2 regions of the Amycolatopsis sp. NPDC023774 genome follow, and region 1 is predicted to be linked to the other one. Evidence: riboswitches for the same ligand, from Rfam matches in the RefSeq annotation. Region 1 holds a riboswitch; the other holds the start of a gene.
What was found. Region 1 has a riboswitch for thiamine pyrophosphate ahead of thiO (glycine oxidase ThiO). Riboswitches for the same ligand answer to the same signal wherever they lie in the genome.
Positions count from the first base shown of each region.

Region 2: linked by a shared signal. The riboswitch ahead of AB0F91_RS03220 (thiamine ABC transporter substrate-binding protein) and the one ahead of thiO (glycine oxidase ThiO) in region 1 are both predicted to bind thiamine pyrophosphate.

Region 1 covers NZ_JBFAAJ010000001.1:65,776-76,818, forward strand. Annotated here, with positions in the region: gene AB0F91_RS00340 (GntR family transcriptional regulator) at 1-716, shown strand, start outside; gene AB0F91_RS00345 (MFS transporter) at 819-2,372, shown strand; gene AB0F91_RS00350 (threonine/serine dehydratase) at 2,377-3,321, opposite strand; gene AB0F91_RS00355 (hypothetical protein) at 3,476-4,267, shown strand; gene thiE (thiamine phosphate synthase) at 4,264-4,929, opposite strand; TPP riboswitch at 4,960-5,065, shown strand; gene thiO (glycine oxidase ThiO) at 5,060-6,136, shown strand; gene thiS (sulfur carrier protein ThiS) at 6,136-6,336, shown strand; gene AB0F91_RS00375 (thiazole synthase) at 6,333-7,094, shown strand; gene AB0F91_RS00380 (MarR family transcriptional regulator) at 7,444-7,875, shown strand; gene thiD (bifunctional hydroxymethylpyrimidine kinase/phosphomethylpyrimidine kinase) at 8,561-9,394, opposite strand; gene AB0F91_RS00390 (phosphatidylinositol-specific phospholipase C domain-containing protein) at 9,508-10,527, shown strand; gene AB0F91_RS00395 (NADP-dependent oxidoreductase) at 10,589-11,043, opposite strand, start outside.
Region 2 covers NZ_JBFAAJ010000001.1:629,643-640,685, forward strand. Annotated here, with positions in the region: gene AB0F91_RS03195 (methylated-DNA--[protein]-cysteine S-methyltransferase) at 93-596, opposite strand; gene AB0F91_RS03200 (AlkA N-terminal domain-containing protein) at 593-2,023, opposite strand; gene ychF (redox-regulated ATPase YchF) at 2,126-3,208, shown strand; gene AB0F91_RS03210 (hypothetical protein) at 3,568-3,876, opposite strand; gene AB0F91_RS03215 (4a-hydroxytetrahydrobiopterin dehydratase) at 4,780-5,067, opposite strand; TPP riboswitch at 5,101-5,216, shown strand; gene AB0F91_RS03220 (thiamine ABC transporter substrate-binding protein) at 5,235-6,290, shown strand; gene AB0F91_RS03225 (iron ABC transporter permease) at 6,266-7,906, shown strand; gene AB0F91_RS03230 (ABC transporter ATP-binding protein) at 7,907-8,917, shown strand; gene AB0F91_RS03235 (ABC transporter permease subunit) at 8,930-9,808, opposite strand; gene AB0F91_RS03240 (ABC transporter ATP-binding protein) at 9,805-10,809, opposite strand; gene AB0F91_RS03245 (sigma-E factor regulatory protein RseB domain-containing protein) at 10,806-11,043, opposite strand, start outside.

The sequences.
Region 1 (11,043 bases):
CGGGTGTGCGCGGACAGCGCGAACCCAAGTACTGGGCGCTGAAACAGCACCTGCTGGATCTGCTCGAGGCTCTGCCGCCGGGCTCGCCGATTCCGACGGAACGGGCGCTGGCGGGCGAGTTCACCGTGTCGCGCACCACCGTGCGGCAGGCGCTGGCGGACCTGACGGCCGAGGGTCGCTTGCACCGCGTTCAAGGCAAGGGCACGTTCGCGGCCGAGCCGAAGCTCGCGCAACGGCTGCAACTGTCCTCGTACACGGAGGACATGCGCAAGCAAGGCCTGAAGCCGTCGTCGAAACTGCTCGAACTCGAAGAATTGCCCGTGGAGGGCGAACTCGCGAAACTGCTCGCGATCCGCCAGGGTGCGAAAATTCTTCGCCTTCGCCGTCTGCGGCTGGCCGATTCCCAGCCCATGGCGCTGGAGACGACGCACCTGCCGCTCGGGCGCTTCCGCGGGCTGCGCAAGCACATTTCGGCCGGAGGGTCGCTCTACGCAGTGCTTCGTGAGCACTACGGCGTCGAGCTGGAGCGGGCCGAGGAGACGATCGAGACTTCGCTCGCCGGCCCGCAGGAAGCCGAGATGCTCGGCGCGGACGTCGGCATGCCGGTGATGATGCTGACGCGGCACTCGTTCGCCACCGACGGCAAGCCGGTGGAGTTCGCGCGCTCGGTGTACCGCGGCGACCGATACAAGTTCGTCACGACGCTGCTGCCGTGAGCCGGGCCGGGGGGCCCGCGAGCCGTCGCCGGGCCGGGCGTGGGTGGTTGCGCCCGGACCGGCATCGCGACACCGTGTGCGCATGACTTTCGAGCGTGCCCGGTGACGACGACGGACAGCGGGATCCGCTGGGGCACGCCGCTGGCGCGCGGGGTGCTGTGGACGACGATCCTCGGTTCGAGCATGGCCATGCTCGACGGGACGATCGTCAACGTCGCGCTGCCCCGGATCGGCGAGGAGCTCGGTGCCACGGTCGCCGGCCTGCAGTGGATCCTCGACGGCTACATGTTGGCGCTCGCCGCGCTCATCCTCGTGGCCGGCTCGCTCGGCGACCGCTACGGCCGGCGCCGCATGTACCTGATCGGCGTGGTGTGGTTCGGCATCGCCTCGGCGCTGTGCGCGATCGCCACCTCGACCACGGAGCTGGTCGTCTTCCGGATCATCCAGGGGATCGGCGGCGCGCTGCTGACGCCGGGCTCACTGGCGATCCTGCAGTCGTCGTTCGTGCACAACGACCGGGCACGCGCGATCGGTGCGTGGTCCGGGCTGGGTGGTCTGGCCGCCGCGGTCGGACCACTGCTCGGCGGTGTGCTCGTCCAGGTCTGGTCCTGGCGGCTGGCGTTCCTGATCAACTTGCCGCTGGCCATTGTCGTCGTGCTGATGGCGCTGAAGTTCGTGCCCGAGTCGCGCGACGAGACGGCCACCGGCCACCCGGACTTCACGGCCGCCGCGACGGGCGCGATCGGGCTCGCGGGGATCACCGGAGCGTTGGTCGAAGCGCCCGGCCGCGGCATCGGCGACCCGATCGTGCTGATCGCGCTGGCCGCCGGCATCGCCGGGCTGGGCGTGTTCCTCTGGCTGCAGCACCACTCCCACGAACCGCTCGTGCCGCCCAGCCTCTTCCGGAACCGGACGTTCACGCTCTCCAACGCGCTCACGTTCGTGGTCTACGCCGCGCTGGGCGCCGTGATGATGCTGCTGGTCCTGCAGCTGCAGGTCTCCCTCAACTACCCGCCGACGCTCGCGGGCCTGGCCGGCCTGCCGATCACGATCATCATGCTGCTGCTCTCGGGCCGCTCGGGTGCGCTGGCCCAGCGCATCGGGCCGCGCCTGCAGCTGGTGGTCGGACCCATCGTGATCGGCGTCGGCATGCTGCTGCTGATCCGCGTCGGACCGGGGTCCTCCTACCTCGGTTCGGTCTTCCCCGCGGTGGTCGTGTTCGGCCTCGGACTCGCGTGCACGGTGGCGCCGGTGACCGCGACGGTGCTCGCCGCGGCCCCCGACCGCTTCGCCGGTGTCGCGTCCGGAGTGAACAACGCGATCGCCCGAACGGGTGGTCTTCTTGCGGTCGCGGTGCTCCCCGCAGCCGCCGGACTCACCGGTTCGGCCTACCGCGACCCCGTCGCGCTGACGGCCGGCTGGCGCATGGCACTGCTCATCTGCGCCGTCCTGGCGATCGCCGGGGGCCTCATCGCGTTGGGGATTCACAACGGCGTGCTCGGTTCGCCGGACGATTCCGGAGACACCTCGGGTGGCGCGGCCGGGCCCGAGGCCAAGCGGACCGCGGACGACGGGTCGCCCCACCTCGGCGAGTGCTTCTCGTGCGGGGTGGACGGACCGCCGACCCACGTCCGCGCGGGCCCGGCGCGCGACTGAGCCGCTAAGCGAGCAGCTCGGCCAGCAGTTTCGGATCGACGTTGCCGCCGGAGATCACCGACACCGTCTTGCCGCCAGGCAGCTCGCCGGCGTGGTGCAGGAACGCGGCGGTGGCCGTCGCGCCGCTGGGCTCGGCCACGATCCGAGCCCGGCGGGCCAGCACGCGCGTGGCGTCGCGAATCTCGTCCTCGGTCACGGTGACGATGCCGTCGAGCACGCTCTGCAAGTGCGCGAATGTGAGGTCCGACGGCTGGGCGCGCAGGCCGTCGGCGATCGTGCGGGCCCGCCGGTCCATCGGCCACTCGACGCGGCGGCCGGCACGCAGGCTCTCGGCGGTGTCACCGGCCAGCTCGGGCTCGACGGCGATGACCTTCGCGCCGGGGCACAGCGCCTTGATCGCCGTGCCGACGCCGGAAGCGAGCCCGCCGCCGCTCACCGGCACGAGCACGGTGTCGACGTCCGGCAGGTCGGCGGCGATTTCGAGGCCCGCGGTGCCCTGCCCCGCGATCACGTCGGGATGGTCGAACGGCGGGATGTAGGTGAGCCCGCGCTCCTTCGCCAGCGCGGACGCGACCGGTTCCTGCTCGGCGATCGGCACCTCGATCACCTCGGCGCCCCAGCTCCGGGTGGCCTCGACCTTGAGCCGCGGCGCCACGTCCGGCACCACGATCACGGCGGGAATGCCGAAGGCGTGGGCGGAGTAGGCGACCGCCTGCGCGTGGTTACCGCTGGAATACGCAACCACGCCGCGTGCGCGCTCCGCGTCGTCGAGTGAGGCGATCGCGTTGTACGCGCCGCGGATCTTGAACGCGCCGATCTGTTGCAGGCTCTCGGGTTTGAGCCACAGCTCGCCTTCGGCCCAGTGCTGGCGCAGCAGCGGCGTGCGCACGGCGTGGTCGGCTACCCGCTTCGCCGCGGCCTCGATTTCGGAGATCGTCACCAATCGCATGTGGCGAGTATGTCAGGAAAGTGTGAGCCATAGTCTATCCATTGTGGACGGTCGACGTGTCCTCGCTCACGGATGGGCAACGCGGGGAGTTCCTCACGCGACTAACTCGTTGAACACGACGGGGGAAACAGGCGGGAACTAGCAGATCGGGATCATGAGCGAGGAGCGGAAAAAGACATCGGAGCAGGGCGAGAAGAAGAGTTTCCGCCCGGCGCAGGTGGTGGCGACGGCGCTGGCCGCCGTCACGGCCGCGTTGCTGGGTTCGACGCTGGGCGTGGCGGGGACCGTCGTGGGCGCCGGGGTGGCGAGCGTGATCACCACGGTCGGCGCCGAGCTGTATCTGCGTTCGCTGCAGCGCACGCGCGAGGCCGCGTTGAGGGCGCGCGCGGTGCTCGTGACGGCCGGGCAGCGCAAGGCGGGCAAGTCCGGGCTGCCGCCGGTGGACGACCCGGCGCAGATGCCGACCGTGCTCCTGCCGCTCGACCCGTCGGAGATGCCGACGGTGCGGATCTCGAAGCTCACGGGGCCGGAGCGGCCGGAGCCGGAGGAATCGTTCGCCGACAAGCTGCGGAAGCTGCGCTGGCCGATCATCATCGGGACGAGCGTGGTCGCCACGGCCGTGGCCGTCGGTATCTCGGTCGTGGTCGAGCTGGCCGGCGGGCCCGGACCCGGGATCGTCCGCCACGACCCGGGCACGAGCCAGCACCAGCAGCAGGACGAGAAAACCAACCCGCCCGCGACTTCGGAGAACAGCGCGCCGCCCAGCGAGACAGAGTCGAACACGCCGCCGCCGTCGTCCTCGTCTTCGAGCACGTCGACCAGCGAAAGCCCGACGTCTTCAAGTAGCTCGGACAGCGCTGCGCCGCCGTCGAGCACGGGCGGAGCGCCGTCGACCACGCCGAGCGCGCCGCAGACGAAGGCGGGTTCGGCGACTCCGGCCCCCTAACCGAGCCGGGACTTGAGCGCCTGCGCGGCCGCCTTCGGGTCTTCGGCGTCGGTGATGGCGCGGACCACGACGATCCGCGTCGCGCCGGCCGCCAGTACCTCCGGCAGCCGCTCGGTGTCGATGCCGCCGATCGCGAACCACGGCCGGTGGGTGCCGGTTTTCGCGGTCGCGCACACGAGGTCCAGGCCCGGTGCGTACCGGCCGGGCTTGGTGGGCGTCGGCCAGCACGGGCCGGTGCAGAAGTAGTCCACCCCGTCCTCGGCGGCGGCTGCGGTGGCCTGCTCGACCGAGTGCGTGGAGCGGCCGATCACCACGTCGTCGCCCAGAATGCGGCGCGCGAGTGGCACGGGGATGTCGTCCTGGCCCAGGTGCAGCACGTCGGCGCCCACGGCGAGGGCGACGTCGGCGCGGTCGTTCACCGACAGCAGCGCACCGTGACGCGCGCACGCTTCGGCGAGCACCTCGAGAGCCGCGATCTCCTGCGCGGCCTCGAGCGGGGCGCCGTTCGTCTTGTCCCGCAGCTGCACGATGTCGACGCCGCCGACCAGCGCCGCGTCGATGAACTCGGCGAGGTCGCCGCGCGACGAGCGGGCGTCGGTGCACAGGTACAGCCGCGAATCGGCCAGGCGGGTGCGGATCTGTGATCCGGTCAGGGCGGGCATAGCGGGGACGTTACCCGCGCGCTACGGTGGGGTGGTCCGCACGGGAGCCCGAGGCACGGGCTGAGAGGGAGCTGCCGCTCCGACCGTGGAACCTGATCCGGGTCATGCCGGCGCAGGGAGCGTGATTTCCATGAGCGAGAACCTCACCGTAGTCGGCGGCGGTGTCATCGGCCTGTCCGCGGCCTGGCGCGCGGCGGCCCGCGGCCACCGCGTCACGGTGGTCGATCCGGCACCCGCGCGCGGCGCGTCCTGGCTGGCCGGCGGCATGCTGGCGCCGGTCACGGAGGCGTGGCCGGGTGAGGAGCACGTGCTCAGGCTCGGTGAGGAGTCGCTGCGGCGCTGGCCCGCGTTCGCGCGTGACCTCGCGGCCGAGGGCACGGACCCGGGGCTGGCTTCACACGGCACGATCGTGGTCGCGTTCGACAGCGCCGACGCCGGGCACCTCGACATCCTCGCGGAGTACCTGACCTCGCTGGGCCGCGACGTCGAGCGGCTCACCGGACGGGCGGCGCGCCGCCTCGCGCCGGGTCTGGGTGCGGTGCGCAGCGGGCTGCACGTGCCGGGTGATCTGGCTGTCGACAACCGGAAGCTGCTCACGGCGCTGGTCGACGCGTGCTCGAAGCGGGGGGTCGAGTTCTCCGCTTCGCGGGTTACTTCGCTCGACCACGTGACCGGTCCCGTCGTGCTGGCCGCCGGCGCGTGGACGGGTGCGTTGCACCCGCTGCTGGCCGACGCCGTGCGGCCGCTCAAGGGCGAAATCCTGCGGCTGCGGCCGCGCCGGGGCTGCCTGCCGCCCCCGCCCTACACGGTGCGCGCGGTGGTGGAGGGCCGGCCGATCTACCTCGTGCCGCGTGCTGACGGCGAGCTCGTGCTCGGCGCGACGCAGTACGAAGCGGGCTTCGACGAGACCGTGACCGCGCGTGGCGTGCGAGAGCTGCTGGAAGGTGCCGAACGGATCCTGCCGGGTATCACGGAGTACGAGCTCGTCGAGACCGCGGCCGGGCTGCGCGCGGGAAGCCGCGACGCGCTGCCGTACATCGGCGAGCTCGGCGAAGGCGTGTACGCGGCGACGGGGCACCACCGCAACGGCTTGCTGATGGCCCCCGTCACCGCCGACGCCGTGGTCGCGTGGCTGGCCGGCGAGGCCCCACCGGGCGAGATCGGGGCGGCCGCGCCCGCCCGTTTGCTGCAGAAGGAGCGAGTCTGATGGAGATCAAGGTCAACGGGAGCTGGCGCGAGTTCCCCGACGGCGCCACCGTTTCGGAGGTGCTCGACGCGCTCGACGTGACCCGCCAGGGCGTGGCCGTCGCGGTGAACGGCGAGGTCGTGCGCCGGGGCGAGTGGGAGGCGTCGGTGGTGCCGAAGGGCGCGAACATCGACGTGCTGACCGCGGTGCAGGGAGGCTGACTGTGGACGACGCTCTGGTCATCGGCGAGCACAAGCTGTCGTCGAGGCTGATCATCGGGACCGGTGGTGCCGCGAACCTGTCGGTGCTGGAACGCGCGCTGGTCGCGTCGGGCACCGAACTCACGACGGTCGCCATGCGCAAAGCCGACTCCGACGGCGGCACCGGCGTGCTCGGCCTCGTCCGGCGCCTCGGGATCAAGCTGCTGCCCAACACCGCCGGCTGCCGCACCGCCGCGGAGGCCGTGCTGACCGCTGAGCTGGCCCGCGAGGCGCTCGACACGGACCTCATCAAGCTCGAGGTCCACGCCGACGACCGCACCCTGCTGCCCGACCCGTTCGAAACCCTGGACGCCGCGGAGCAACTGGCGGCCGACGGCTTCACTGTGCTCGCGTACACCAACGACGACCCGGTGCTCGCCCTGCGGCTCGAGGAAGCCGGCTGCGCGGCCGTGATGCCTCTGGGCGCTCCCATCGGCACGGGCCTCGGCATCCGCAACCCGCACAACATCGAGCTGATCGTCGCGCGCGCCATGGTTCCCGTCATCCTCGACGCGGGCATCGGCACCGCTTCCGACGCCTGCCTCGCCATGGAACTGGGCTGCGACGCGGTGCTGCTGTCCACCGCCGTCACGCGCGCCAAGGACCCGGAACGCATGGCCGCGGCGATGCGCGCGGGCGTCGAAGCGGGCCGCCTGGCGCGGGACGCCGGCCGGGTTCCGCAGCGCTTCTGGGCCCACGCGTCGAGCCCGCCCCGCTGACGGCTGTCGTGCGTGTGCCGGCGTAGGTGGGCCTCCGGGGGGCGCCTCGGCAACGCCCGCGTGCCGATGGGTGCGGTGGGCTGTGCCGACGGCACGAGCGCGGCGGCAGGCGAGCCGATCGGCCCCGGCTTCGGGTGTGGCGGAAGGCCCGGCCGCCGTGCGTGTGCGGCCGGTTTCGCCCTGCCGGGGGTAGCCGCGGGTAAGCCGCGGGGTGCAAGTGGGCCGCGTTGGGCGTCCTGGTCGGTGATTTCGTCCGCGCTTAACGCCGAACGTGCACCGGCAGGCCTTATGGTGGACGAAACCTTTCCGGCGCAAAGGCGGCGGGCAACAGCGGTAGGAGGAGCCAGCCGTGACTCTATCCTCGGTCCAGGACGTCTCGGGCAGGTTGTACCTGGCCGTGGGGCGGCTGTCGCGCTCGTTGCGGCAGGCGGGGGTCCCCGGGCCCGGCCACGGCGCGATCTCGGCCCTCGCCACGCTCGTCCACTTCGGTCAGCTGCGCCTCGGTGACCTCGCGGCGAAGGAGGGCGTCGCGGCGGCCACGATGTCGCGCATCATCGCCACCCTCGTCGAGGCGGGTTACGTCACGCGCGAATCCGACCCCGTCGACCGCCGCGCCTGGCTCGCCCGCGCGACGGAAGAGGGCGAGCGGCTCGTGTCCGGCGTGCGGTCCACGCGGGTGCAGGAACTTAACCGCCGCCTCGACAAACTGAGCCCGGAATACCGTGAAGCCCTCACGATCGCGCTGCCGGCCCTGGAGGCCCTGATCTCCGACGACAGCTAGCTGCCGGCGGGACACCCCGCGCGGTGCGCCTTCCGGACGGACGTGACGCGGGCGTCAGCGCACGGGCACCGCCAGACGCCCCACCGCGGGCGATTGCCGTGCGCCCGGCTGACCGCGGCCGGGACCGCTCCGCCGTACACCTGCCACCGCTCGTCGCGACCACCGACCACCAGTGCGCTGAATCGCTGCTGCGCCGCGCCCGGAGAAAAACGGGCCGCCGCCCGGAGGAAAACGGGTTGTCGCCCGGAGGAAAACGCGCCCCTGCCCGGAAGGAATCGGGCCGTCGCCTGGAGCGAATCGGGTCCCTGCCCGAGAAAAACGCGCCCCCGCCCGGACGGAATCGGGCCGCCGTCGGGAGGAAACGGCCCCCGCCCTCCCAAGGGGGGCGTCCCTGTTCCAGCCTACCGAGGTCAGCGGCCCGGAAACGGGGTTCGGCAAATCTGTGGACAACGTCGGGAAAAGCGTTTCGGCTGTGGACAAATCAGCGGCTTGGCAGCGAGCCCGCGCGCTGATGTGGTAGACGGCAAAGCCCTGTCGCGCCGGGCCCGCGAAGTCTTCGACGTCGGTGCGCGCGCTACTCGGCCCGCGAAGTCTTCGACGCGGGCGGGCGCTCCGCTCAGCCTGTGAAGCCGAACCCGGCTTCACAGGCTACGGCGCCAAACAGTACCGGCGCCGCCGCGGCCGGCTACCGGTCCTCCGGTGCCAGCCGCCAGAACGCAGACACCGGCCCCACCTTCGCCCCCATCGGGTACGAGTGCTCGACCGCGTGCGACACGAACCACTTGCCGTAGCGCGCGGCCTCGACGACCGACATCCCTTTCGCCAGCCCGGCCGTCAGCGCCGACGCCATGGTGTCGCCCGCGCCGTGGGTGTGCGGGGTGTTGAAGCGCGGGCCGGGCAGCTTCACGAACGTCGAGCCGTCGAAGAGGAGGTCGACGCACTCCGGGTCGGAGACGAGGTGGCCGCTCTTCACGAGCACGTACTCGGGGCCCAGCCGGTGCAGCGCCACGGCCGCGGTGTGCATGCCCTCGCGGTCGGTCACGGTCAGGCCGGTCAACAGGCGCACCTCGTCGAGGTTGGGCGTCAGCACGGTCGCGCGCGGCAGCAGCTCCTCGCGCAGCGCGGACAGCCCGTCGGCGTCGAAGAGCGGGTGGCCGGTCATCGACGCCGCCACCGGGTCGACCACGAACGGCACCTCGTGGTCGCGCCCGATTCCCGCGTTGTCGCACGCCGTCGCCACGGCGTGGATGATCTGCGCCGACGCCAGCATGCCCGTTTTCGCCGCGCCCACACCCATATCCGACGCGACGGCCTCGATCTGGCCGGCGACGACGTGCGGCGGGATGTCCGCGCGATCGTGGACTCCCAACGTGTTCTGTACCGTCACGGCCGTCACGGCGACGAGCCCGTGCACGCCACAAGTGAGGAATGTCCGCAAATCGGCCTGCAGTCCGGCTGCGCCACCGGAGTCGGAACCGGCGATGGTCAACGCCGACGGCGGGCTCGGGTTTTCAGTCATGGGCACTTTCCGACTTCTGGTCTAGTCCATTTGGTCAGCTGTCCTTCATCCACAGTCCATCACGGTGGCACAGTGTGAGTGCCATCGCACTATCGGTGGGTGAAGGGGTCAGGATGAAACTCGCTTCAGTGGTCGTGGCGGTCGGCGCCCTCGTCGCCACGTCGTTGTCCGGGGCAGCCGTGGCGAACGCGGACAGCCCGAAGCTCTCGCACGTGACCACGGTCGGCGTGCACAACACCTACGACCCGGCCGCGTACCCGTTCCTCGCTCAGGCGCTGGACAACGGCTCGTCGCTGATCGAGCTCGACGTGTGGCCGGACTTCGTCACCCACGAGTGGAAGGTGAGCCACTCGAACCCGTTGGGCAACAGCAACAACTGCGTCGCCGCGTCGACGACCGCCGATCTCTACCAGGGCGGGACGAACAAGAACCTCGAGTACTGCCTCGACGACATCCGCATCTGGCTCGCGGCCCACCCGGACCACACGCCGCTCACACTGAAGCTCGAGATGAAGACCGGCTTCTCGGACAACACCGGAATGGGCCCCGATGAGCTGGACGCCGCGTTCCGCGCCCACCTCGGCAGCGCCGTCTTCAAGCCGGCCGACCTGCTCGGCAGCTACGCGACGCTGGACGACGCGGCCAAGGCGGACAACTGGCCGAGCGTGGACGCCTTGCACGGCAAGGTGCTGAGCGAGATCATCCCGGGCACGGTCGAGGAGCAGAACCCCACCGACACGCTGCACACCGACGTCGAGTACGCGAACTACCTGCTGGCGCAGAAGAACGCGGGCAAGCTCGGCGACGTCCAGATCTTCCCGACCGTGCACGGCGCCGTCGGCGGCGACCCGCGCGACAAGTACGCGGCGAACCTCAAGCCGTGGTTCGTGGTCTTCGACGGCGACGCCAACGCGTGGGTCACGCAGACCGGCCCGTGGTGGTACGACGCCAACCACTACTACGTGGTGATGACCGACGGCCAGAACGTCGCCCCGGCCATCGATGACCACAACCCGACCGTCGACCAGGCCAACCAGCGTGTGGCCGAGCTGGCGGCGCAGCACGCGTCCGTGGTCACGTCCGACTGGACGGGCCTGACCACGGTGCTGCCACAGGTCGTGGCGCGCGGCTGAGTTCCACCTGGACAGTCCACAGTGGCCCCGACTGCGAAGCCGGGGCCACTGTCAGTCCACATCAGACGGTGAGGACCAATTTCCCCGTGACGCGCCCGCCTTCGCCCACCTCGTGGGCCTTCGCCGCGTCTTCGAGGGGGAACGTCTGGTCCACATGCACCTTCAGCCGGCCCGCCTCGACGAGCTCCACCAGCCCGAGAAGCCCCACGCGATCCGGCTCCACGAGGATCGGCGCCGTCCGCACGCCCCGCTTTGCCGCGTCCTCCTGAGCCCGCGTGCCGACCCCACTGGGCACGCTGATGAGCAGGCCGCCCGGCTTGAGCGACGGCAGCCAGCGCAGGTCGCCGTCCTCGCCGACGAGTCCGAGCACGACGTCGAGATCCGCCGGTGTCGCCTTCTCGTCGCGGTAGTCGATCGGCTCGTCCACGCCCAGTGACCGCAGGAAATCGTGTTTCGCCGCGCTGGCCGTGCCGAGCACGTACGCACCGCGCGCCTTCGCGATCTGCACGGCGAGGT
Region 2 (11,043 bases), 560 kb from region 1:
AGAAGCCGATGGCGCCGTCCGCCGTGGCGACAGGGGGCCGAAGCAAGCTAGCGGTCGTGAGTTGGCTGCGAGGGCGGCGTACTCGGAGTAACTCAGGCAGCTGCTTCATGCGTCAGCAGCCAGCGCTTCGCGTCCGTGCCCCAGCGGAAGTTGCCGACCGCACCGCCGGTGCGGACCACGCGGTGGCAGGGCACGAAGAGGGCGGCAGCATTGCGGGCGCAGGCCGAGGCGGCGGCGCGGATAGCCGTGGGGCTGCCCGAGAGCGTGGCGTACTCGGCGTAGCTCACCGGGCTGCCCGGCGGGACCTTGCGCAGCATGTCCCAAGCGTGCTGGCGGAAGGCACCGGAGCGTTGGCGCACCTCGATGTCGTCGACGGCATCCAGCTCGCCCGCGTGGTAGCGGCGTACGGCGGTCGTGACGGGGCCCAGGTCGCGGCGCCGGGTGAGCGTCGCCGGGGCCAGTGCCGGGGAGATGAGCGGGGTCAGCTCCGCGACGTCGGCGGTCCAGCCGGAGGCGAGGACGGCGCCGTCGCCCGTGACCACGGCGGTGAAGGGGCCGATCTTGGTGTCCACACTGGACCAGAAGGCGGTGCTCACGAGAGGTTCTCCTCAGGGTCGAAGGTCTGCAGGTAACAGGTGGCGTACGAGCTCCACGGCCGCCAGCCGCGGGCCGCGCCGGGTAGGTCGAGGCCGAGGGCGGCGGCAGAGCGGCGGACAGCGGGGTCGGTGGTGACCAGGACGTCGGGGGCGCCGAGCACGCGCATCAGGACGTAGTCGGCGTCGATGCCGAACGAGAGCAACTCCGCCCGCAGCTCACCCGGATCCCGGCCGATGTGCGGGTCGAGGCTACCGTCCGCCAATGCCGCGGCGACGGTCTTGACGTGCGGTTTCACGTTGGCGGCGGCCACGACCCCGGGTTCCGGGAAGAGCGTGGTCAGGGTGTCCATCGGCGGCTCGCGGGGCGGAACCCGGGCGCCGAGCGCGGCGACGGAGGCGGCGGCCGAGCCGAGTACGGCGCGCAGGACCAGCTCCGGCCCGTCGACCGCGCCGGGCACGCGCAGCCCCGGCACCTTCGTAACCAGCGGCGCGAGCACCGGATCCGCGCCGAGGACACGCGCGACGGCCTCGGGGTCCGCGTCGAGGTCGAGCAGCCGCCGGACGCGGGAGACCGCGCTGCCGAGGTCGCGCAGGTCGGTCAACGCCAGGTCGCACCGGACATGGTCCGGTTGCGGCGATAGCCAGACCAGGCCGGGGCCGTGGGAAAGCCGTAGCGTGCGGCCGTATCCGGTGATGCCGTCGGCGCTCTCCTCGGCGGCCTCGACCCCCGGCAACGCGTGCGACGCGTGGTAACGCAGCACGCCCTGCGCGTCGAACGGCGCGCGGAACGGCAGGCGCAGGCTCAGCCGCGTCGAGCCGGTGGGTTCAGCGCGGCGGCCGCGACGCAGTGAAGCCGCGCGAAGCTGCGAAGGCGTCGTCGCGAAGACCTCGCGGATCGTCTCGTTGAATTGCCGGATGCTGGAGAAGCCGGCGGCGAACGCGACGTCGGTGAGGGGCAGCGCCGAGAGCTCGATCAGCAGCCGCGCGGAGTGCGCGCGGTGGGCGCGGGCGAGCGCGAGGGGGCCGGCGCCCAGCTCGGCGGTGAGGACGCGGCCGAGCTGGCGTTCCGAGTAGCCGAGCCGCCGCGCCAGGCCGGGCACGCCTTCGCGCTCGACCAAGCCGTCGGAGATCAGGCGCATGGCGCGGGCAGCCAGGTCGGCGCGCACGTTCCAGTCGGGCGAACCCGGCACGGCGTCGGGCAGGCAGCGCCGGCACGCGCGGAAGCCGCTCGCCTGGGCGGCGGCAGACGTGGGGAAGAACCGCACGTTCTGGGCCTTCGGTGTGATCGCCGGGCAGGACGGGCGGCAGTAGATGCCGGTGGTGCGCACGGCCATGATGAACTGGCCGTCGAACCGCTGGTCGCGGGCGGTGACGGCCCGGTAGCAGCGCTCGGTGTCGCGCCAGAGGGGGGCGGTCAGAGTGGCCATGAGGTCGATGGTGCCAGCAGGTCGCGGGCTTGGCTGGCGGGAATCCGACACGGCGTTACCGGGTCGGCCGGGGCGTTTGCCGGGCACGTAGACTCAACTGTCGTGAGTCTGACCCTCGGTATCGTCGGCCTGCCCAACGTCGGCAAGTCCACCCTGTTCAACGCGCTGACGCGCAACGACGTGCTCGCCGCGAACTACCCCTTCGCGACGATCGAGTCCAACGTCGGCGTCGTCCCGCTGCCGGACCCGCGCCTCGACAAGCTGGCGGAGATGTACAGCTCGGAGAAGATCGTGCCGGCTGTCGTGTCCTTTGTGGACATCGCGGGCATCGTGAAGGGTGCGTCCGAGGGTGCCGGACTGGGCAACAAGTTCCTCGCGAACATCCGCGAGGCCAACGCGATCTGCCAGGTCATCCGCGTGTTCGACGACCCGGACGTGGTCCACGTCGACGGCCGCATCGATCCGTCGAGCGACATCGAGACCATCAACACCGAGCTGATCCTCGCCGACCTGCAGACGCTCGACAAGGCCCTGCCGCGCCTCGAGAAGGAGGCGCGCACCAAGAAGGAGGCGCGCCCGGCGCTGGAGAACGCGCAGCGCGCCAAGGAAATCCTCGACGCGGGCCGCACGCTGTTCCAGGCACAGAAGGAAGTGGACTTCGAGTCGCTGCGCGAGCTGAGCCTGCTGACGACGAAGCCGTTCCTGTACGTCTTCAACGCCGACGAGGGCGTGCTGACGGATTCCGGCCGGCGCGAGGAACTGGAGAAGCTCGTCGCCCCCGCCGACGCCGTCTTCCTCGACGCGAAGGTCGAATCCGAGCTGCTGGAACTCGACGATGAGGAGTCCGTGCGCGAGCTGCTGGAGTCCGTGGGCCAGGCCGAGCCGGGCCTCAACGCCCTCGCCCGCGCCGGCTTCCACACCCTGGGCCTGCAGACCTACCTCACCGCGGGCCCGAAGGAATCGCGCGCCTGGACGATCCCCCAGGGCGCCACCGCCCCCCAAGCCGCCGGCGTCATCCACACGGACTTCGAGCGCGGCTTCATCAAGGCGGAGATCGTGTCGTACACCGATTTGATGGAGGCCGGCTCGATGGCCGCTGCGCGCGCCGCGGGGAAGGTGCGCATGGAGGGCAAGGATTATCTGATGGCGGACGGGGATGTGGTGGAGTTCAGGTTCAACGTCTGAGCCTTGCTCGCGGTCGTGGGCTCGGCGGATGACCGACGAACTGGCTGTCGCTCTCCAAGAGCACCACGCGATGCCATTTCCTGCTCCCGAGGTCGTTCGAGGTGCGGACTACGGCTCGGTCTGCGCCGTGATGATCGCCGCTGACATCGTCGGCCAGTCGCAAAGGATTGACGGCGGGGAGCTGCTGTCGGATCGGTCGTGGAACTTTCTCGCGGAGCGCGAGGCCAGGTTGCAGGGCTCGCTCTCCGAGTTCCCCGAAGCGGGCGGCCGTATTGCGAACACCTCCTGCGCATTGCGGAACTCGCGTTCAAGCGCATGGACGCACGTGCCGCTGCTCGGTCCGGGTCCGACGCGGGGCTTCAGAACAACGTCAGCTGACCCTCGGGTGGGCGGGTCCGCGCGATGATGGCGTCGCAGCGGTGGCAGGTCACGGCTTCGTCCGTCGGGTTCAGACCGCGGTAGTCCCAGCCGTTGAGGCCGGTCCCGCAGGCGGGCAGCCATTCCTCGGTGACGAGGTGGACCGTGCCGGTGGCCGTGCGGCCGTGGACGCGGGTCGTGTTCGGTGGCGCTGCCGGGCGGTGGTGCCTGAGGCGACGCTGGAACGCCGCGAGCGGTTCGCGCCGCCGGGGCAGGGCGAACAACGCCGGTGGGTCATCCTCCGGAGTCATGACCACCACGGTCGCAGGCTCTCGTGGTGATCGTCTACCGCCAACCCGGGGTTGCTCCACGCACACAGGTTCAGCATTCGTTCTTCGGCAACATGCCCTGTTCGCACAGCCAGTCGTGTTGGATTTCGCCGGAGGTTTTGCCGCGGCCAGGACCGCTGGGGTCGAGATAGCCCTGGTATTCCTTGCAGCTCGGGTTGAACTTGCGTGCGTTGACGGCTCGTTGGCCGCAGCCGGGGCGGGTGTCGCGGATCCGGGGTTTGGGTGACTTCCGGGTGGTCCGCGGCGTGGAGGCCGACGTCGTCGTGGCCGCCGGAGGGGGCGACGTCGGAGGGGGCGACGTCGGTGAAGGGGGTGGCGTGGTCGGCGAAACCGGAGCGGCAGGGGCCGCCGAAGTCGACACGGGCGCCGGCGGCGGGTCAGGTCGCGCGCAGGACGCGGCAGCCAGGCACAGCACGGCTGCCGCGCACGCGACGGAGGAACGGTTCATGCCGAGTCGTCGGCACCGAACCGTCCGGTGTTTCGGAGGGTGATGAGAACGCTCAGCTGAGCAGACCGAGCACCACCAGGGCCGCCAGTGTGAACGCCGTGGCGAACAGAGTGATCCAGGCGCGCTGGGTGGGCGAGAGGGCGGTGGGCGAGTTGTTCATCGCGTGTCCTAGCGGGGGTGGGGCGGGCGGATTCCGCTGGGATAGCGCGCTGATCAAGGGTGGTGTTACAGCCTGTGGTCGAGATCACGGTGGGCGCGGAAAGTGCGCCACAGGACCGCGCCGGCGACGGCGACCATCAGGGTGAACGCGAGAGTGCCGACAACGATTGCCTGGGTCATGAAAGGGGTCCCTCCTCGTGGAACGTACGAAGAGAGGACGTGTCAGCCCGCGGGAGGTGTCGCGACAGTAGGGCGCGTCACACGGTGAGCGCGGCGTCGATCTGGCCGGCGAGAGCGAAGTCCTTCGAGGTGAGGCCGCCTTCCGAATGGGTGGAGAGGCGGAAGGTCACCGTGCGCCAGCGGATGTCGATGTCCGGGTGGTGGTCGGCGGCCTCGGCGAGTTCGGCGACGCGGACGACGTAGGCCACGGCGTTCGGGAACGAAGAGAGGGTCACCGAACGGGTGATCGTGGCGCCGTCGCGTTGCCAGTCGGGCACGGTGGCCAGGGCGGACGAGATCTCGGAGTCGCTCAGTAGTTGCGCCATGTGTCCAATGGTGAACCCGTTTGGGCTACGCTGCACGGTTGCCACGGGAGTCCGGTGCAGCCGGGCTGAGAGGCGGGCGGTGAAAGCCCGCGACCGTTCGCACCTGATTCCGGATCATGCCGGCGCAGGGAGGGCTGCTCTCCCCGCATCCGGCGCAAGGAGGGCAGATGATTCCGCGGACCGCACGCACGGTGCTGGGACTGACCATGGTCACGGTGCTGGCGAGCGCGTGCTCGCTGTCCGGCGGCTCGGGCGGCGACGCCCAGCAGACGCCGACGGTCACGCTCGTCACGCACGACTCGTTCGTCGCGCCGCAGGACGTGCTCGACGCGTTCCAGAGGCAGTCCGGGATCAAGCTCAAGATCCTCAAGTCGGGCGACGCGGGGGAGCTCACCAACAAGCTGGTTCTCACCAAGGCCAACCCGATCGGCGACGTCGCGTTCGGCGTCGACAACACGTTCGCGTCGCGCGCGCTGGGTGAAGGCGTCTTCCAGCCGTACACGAGCCCCGAGGCCGACCGCGGGCCGCAGCGGTACTCGGTGGATCCGCAACACCGCCTGAGTGCGGTCGACGTCGGCGACGTCTGCGTCAACATCGACCCCGCCTACTTCGCGAGCAAGCACCTGCCCGAGCCCAAGACGTACGACGACCTCGCCGACCCGAAGTACAAGGACCTGACCGTCGCCGAGAGCCCCGCCACGGCGTCGCCCGGGCTGGCGTTCCTGCTGGGCACCGTGGCGAAGTACGGCGAGCAGGGCTGGCACGACTACTGGGCGAAGCTCAAGGCCAACGGCGTGAAGGTCGACAGCGGCTGGGAAGAGGCCTACACCAAGGACTTCTCCGGCTCCTCGGGCAAGGGGCCGCGCCCGATCGTGGTCTCCTACGCGTCCTCCCCGGCCGCCGAGATCGGCGACGACGGCAAGCCGCGCACCAAGGCCCTGCTCGACACGTGCTTCCGCCAGATCGAGTATGTCGGCGTCCTCGCGAACACCAAGCAGGTCCCGCAGGCCCAGAAGGTGGTCGACTTCCTGCTGTCGCAGCAGTTCCAGGCGACGGTCGCGGCCAACATGTACGTCTACCCGGCCCGCGAGGGCGTGGACCTGCCCACCGGCTGGGCCGCGGCCGCGCCGCTGCCGCAGGACCCCGCGACTCTGCCCGCCGACCAGATCCAGGCCGGTCGTGAGAAGTGGATCGGTGAATGGCGCTCGCTCATGGGCGCGTAACGCCGGCGCAAACGGCGCGCACAGCCGGCCTCGCGCTGCTCGGCCTGCTGCCCGTCGCGTTCCTGGTCGTGTTCTTCGCCTGGCCGGTCGTCGCGATCCTCGGCCGCGGCTTCTCGGCCGGCGGCGTGGACACGGTCCTGGCCGACGCGCAGACGTGGCAGCTCGCCGCGTTCACGCTGGTCGGCGCCGCCGCGTCCACGGTCGTCGCCGTGGTCGCGGGGCTGCCGGTGGCGTACGTGCTCGCGCGCGTGAAGCTGCCGGGCGTCGGGCTCGCCCGCACCCTGGTGCTGGTGCCCTTCGTCCTGCCGACGGTGGTCGTCGGGCTCGCGTTCCGCGCGCTGTGGCCCGACGGCGGCGTGCTGCCGCTGGTGCTGGCCAACGCGTTTTTCAACGTCGCCGTGGTCGCCCGGACCGTCGCCGGGCTGTGGCGCCACCTCGACCCACGGGCGACCGAGGCCGCCCGCGCGTTGGGCGCCTCGCCGTGGCGGGCCTTTCGCACGGTGACGCTCCCGGCGCTCGGCCCGGCCGTCGCGTCGGCGGCGGCGGTCGTCTTCCTCTTCTGCGCCACCAGTTTCGGCGTGGTGCTCATCCTCGGCGGCGGCCGCTACCGCACGCTCGAGACCGAGATCTACCTGCGCACGGTCGACCTGCTGGACCTCTCCGGAGCGGCCGCGCTGTCGCTCATCCAGTTCGCCGCCGTCCTCGCCGCGCTCGGGTTGGGCGCGATTGCCCGACGGCGGCGCGAGAACGCCGTGAAACTCAAGCAGTCCACGCCCCGGCGGCCGAGAAGAGGCGAATGGTGGACCGTCGGCGCCGCCGCGCTCGTGATCGCGCTGCTGATGACGCCGATCGTCGCGCTGCTGCTGGCGTCGGTGTCCACACCGGACGGTTGGAGTCTCGCCGGGTTCCGTGCGCTGGCGAGCACCGGCACGGACGACGCGCTGCAGGTCTCCGGCTGGGTGGCCGCGAAGAACTCCCTCGCCGCGGCCACCGACGCGACCCTGCTCGCGATGACCGTCGGCGTGCTGGCCAGCGTGGTGCTCGTCGCCCTGAGACGCGCACCCGGGCGCCTCGCCCGCGGCATGGGCGAGACGATGGACGCCGCCCTGATGCTGCCGCTCGGCGTCTCCGCCGTGACGGTCGGCTTCGGCTATCTCGTGACGCTCGACGCGCTGCCCGGCGACCTGCGCACCTCGCCGCTGCTCGTGCCGCTCGCGCAGGCGCTGGTGATCATCCCGCTGGTCGTGCGGATGATCCTGCCGGTGCTGCGCGCCGTCGACGTGCGGCTGCGCCAGGCCGCGTCGACGCTCGGGGCGAGCCCGGCGCGCGTGTGGCGCGAGATCGACCTGCCCCTCACCGCGCGTTCGCTCGTCGCGGCCGCCGGGTTCGGCTACGTGGTGGCGCTCGGCGAGTTCGGCGCCACGAGCTTCCTCGCCCGCCCCGACGCGCCGACGCTGCCCGTCGCCGTCGCGACGCTCATCTCACGCCCGGGTGAGCTCAACAACCAGATGGCGTACGCGGCGTGCGCGCTGCTCATGGTCGTGACGGTCGTGGCCGTCGCGCTGATCGACCGGTTCGGCTCCGTTCGCGGGCACGGCACGGTGGGGGAGTTCTGAATGGCGCTCACAGTGCGGGACCTCACGGTCCACTACGGCTCGTTCGCCGCGGTGCGCGACGCGCGCCTCGACATCACCGACGGCGAGGTGCTCGCCCTGCTCGGCCCGTCCGGCTCCGGCAAGTCGACGCTGCTGCGTGCCATCACCGGCCTGGAGCCCATGACGTCCGGCTCGGTCAGCTGGGACGGCACCGACCTCGCCACCGTGCCCGTGCACCGGCGCGGGTTCGGGCTGGTCTTCCAGGACGGCCAGCTCTTCCCGCACCGCGACGTCGCCGCGAACATCGCGTTCGGGCTGCGCATGCACGGGATCCCCAAAGCGAAGCACCGAGCGCGCGTCGAGGAGCTGCTGGAACTGGTGGGGCTCAAGGGGTTCGAACGCCGGCGTGTCACCGAGCTGTCGGGCGGCCAGGCCCAGCGCGTGGCCCTGGCCCGCGCCCTCGCACCCGAACCGCGGCTGCTGCTGCTCGACGAACCGCTCTCCGGCCTCGACGCGGGGCTCCGTGAGCAGCTCGCCATCGACCTCGCGGACCTGTTGCGGCGCAGCAAGATCACCGCGCTGCTGGTCACCCATGATCAAGAAGAGGCGTTCACGCTCGCCGACCGCGTGGCCGTGCTGGATGCCGGCGAGATCCGGCAGGAAGGCGCCGTGCGGTCCGTGTGGCGCAACCCGGCGGACGACGACGTCGCGAAGTTCCTCGGCGCCACGTCGTTCGTCGACGGGGTGGCCGCGGGCGGGGTTGTGCGCACCGAGCTCGGTGACGTCGTGCTCCCGGAGCCCGAAGACGGCCCGGTGCGGCTCGGCTTGCGGCCCCATGCGTTGCGCGTCGCCGAAACCGGCGTGACCGGCGAGGTGACGGCCGCGGTGCACCGCCGTGAGCACCTCAGGCTGGTCGTGCGACTGTCCGGAAAGCACACGGCGGACGCGGTCGCGCCCGTGACGGCCGACTTGCGTGCGGGCGATCCCGTCCGGCTCGCACTGGACCCGGACGGGATCGCGATCGTCGGCTGAAACCCCTCGAACTCAGCCGTCTCGGGTCGCCAGCCGGCCGTACGCCAGCGACAGCCCCACGACGATGTAACAAGCCGCTCGCAGCGCGCCTTCGGTGAGCATCGAGCCGCCGATCGGGTCCCGCAGGATCTCCGTCGGGGCTTCGGACCAGTTGCGGTTGAGCAGGAACGGGTGCAGCCAGTCGAGCGAGGTCAGGAACCCCAGGATCGTGAACACGATGTCGCCGGCCAGCACCGAGGCGACCACGAGCATCGGGTGTTCCGTCCAGCTCGACACGGCCAGCGCGACCGCGCCGACGGCCCACAGCTGCAGCACGATCCAGCCCGCCACCAGCAGGATCCGGCCCAGCGCCGCGCCGAGCGACAACGTCGTGCCCGACAGCGTGAACAGCGATCCGGTGCCGTTGATGATCAGCCCGGTCACTACGCCCGTGACGCACATCGCCAGCACCGCGACCACACACACGACCGCCACGCCGATCGCCTTCACCACCAGCAGCCGGCCGCGGCTGACGGGGGCGACGAGCCACGCCCGCAACGTGCCGTGGGCGGCTTCGCCCGCGAGCGCGTCGGCGCCGGCCATGGCCGAGGCCAGCGGAAGCAGCAGGGCCAGCGTCATCGTCAGCGCGGCGATGGGCAGCACCAGCGCGTTGTTCACGGCCGACGCGAGCAGTGCCGCGTCGGCGTCGGCCGGGCCGCCGTCGGGCCCGCTGTCGCCGACGAGCGTGAGGCCGATGCCGATCACGATCGGCACCACGGCCAGCAGCGCGAGCACGGCCAGCGTGCGCGGGCGCCGGAAGATCCAGCGCAGCTCGGCCGCGACGAGCCGCGGCAGCGGCACCGTGTCGTGGCCCGTGCGGCTCACCGGTGCCGTGAGCGTCGCGGTGGTCATGCTTCCCCCTCGGATTCGGAGCCGTTGGCACCTTCGGTGAGCCGCGCGAACAGGTCCTCCAGCCCGGTTCGCGCGCGAGTCGCCTCGTGCACCTCGACACCGGCGCCCACGAGCACCTGCAGCACCCGCGGCGCGGGCGTGGCGGTGAGGTCGGCGCGGACGCCGTCGGGCGTGAGCCGGGCCCCGATCCGGTTCTCCCGCAACACTTCCACCGCGTGCTCCGCGTCGGGCGTGCGCACCAGCAGCGCCGCGTTGCCCGACTCCAGCAGCTCGGCCAGCTCGCCCTGAGCCACGACCGTGCCCGACTGCAGCACGGCGACGTGGGTGCACGTCGCCTCGACCTCGGCGAGCAGGTGCGAAGACACGAGCACGGTGCAGCCGTCGGCGTGCAGCTCGGCGATGATGCGGCGGATCTCGCGCGTGCCGGCGGGGTCGAGGCCGTTGGTCGGCTCGTCGAGGATCACCATCCGGCGCGGCACGAGCAGCGCCGCGGCCAGCCCCAGCCGTTGCTTCATGCCGAGCGAATAACCCTTGTAGCGGCGGCGCGCGGCGACGGTGAGGCCCACGCGTTCCAGCGCCCCGTCCACGGCCGCGGGGATCGCGTCCGACGCCAGCCGCGGCTCGGCGGCCGCGAAGCGCAGCAGGTTGTCGCGCCCGGAGAGGAACGGGTGGAAGCCCGGCCCCTCCACGAGGGCGCCGACGTCGGGCAGCGCGTGGGGCGCGCCGTCGGGCATCGGCCGGCCGAGCAGCTCGACCTCGCCCTCGGTGGGCCGCACGAGGCCCAGCAGCATGCGGATCGTGGTCGTCTTGCCCGAGCCGTTGGGCCCGAGCATCCCGAGCACGGCCCCTTCGGGCACGTCGAGATCGACGTGGTCCACCGCGACCGTGCCGCGGTAGACCTTGCGCAGCCCGCGCGTGCGCGCGGCGAGCGGGACCGCCGGGGCGGACACCTCCTGGGAGATGCCCGCCCCGGTTACCACCGCACTGGTCGTGTCGGTCACTTCTGGCCCAGCGCCTCGTACAGCACCTGCTCCGGCACCGCACCGGCGGCGAACCGCCCGTCGTCGGTCAGCACCGCGCCGCCGACCTTGGTGGTGAACAGGTAGCCGCTGCCCCAGGTGCCGTTCACGCGCTTGGCGAAGCGGCTGAGCAGCTGCTGCGGGTCGGCGTTTCGGCCCTCGGCTCCGGCCGGCTTCTTGCCGGACAGCGCGTCGGCCGGCACCTTGCCCGTGATC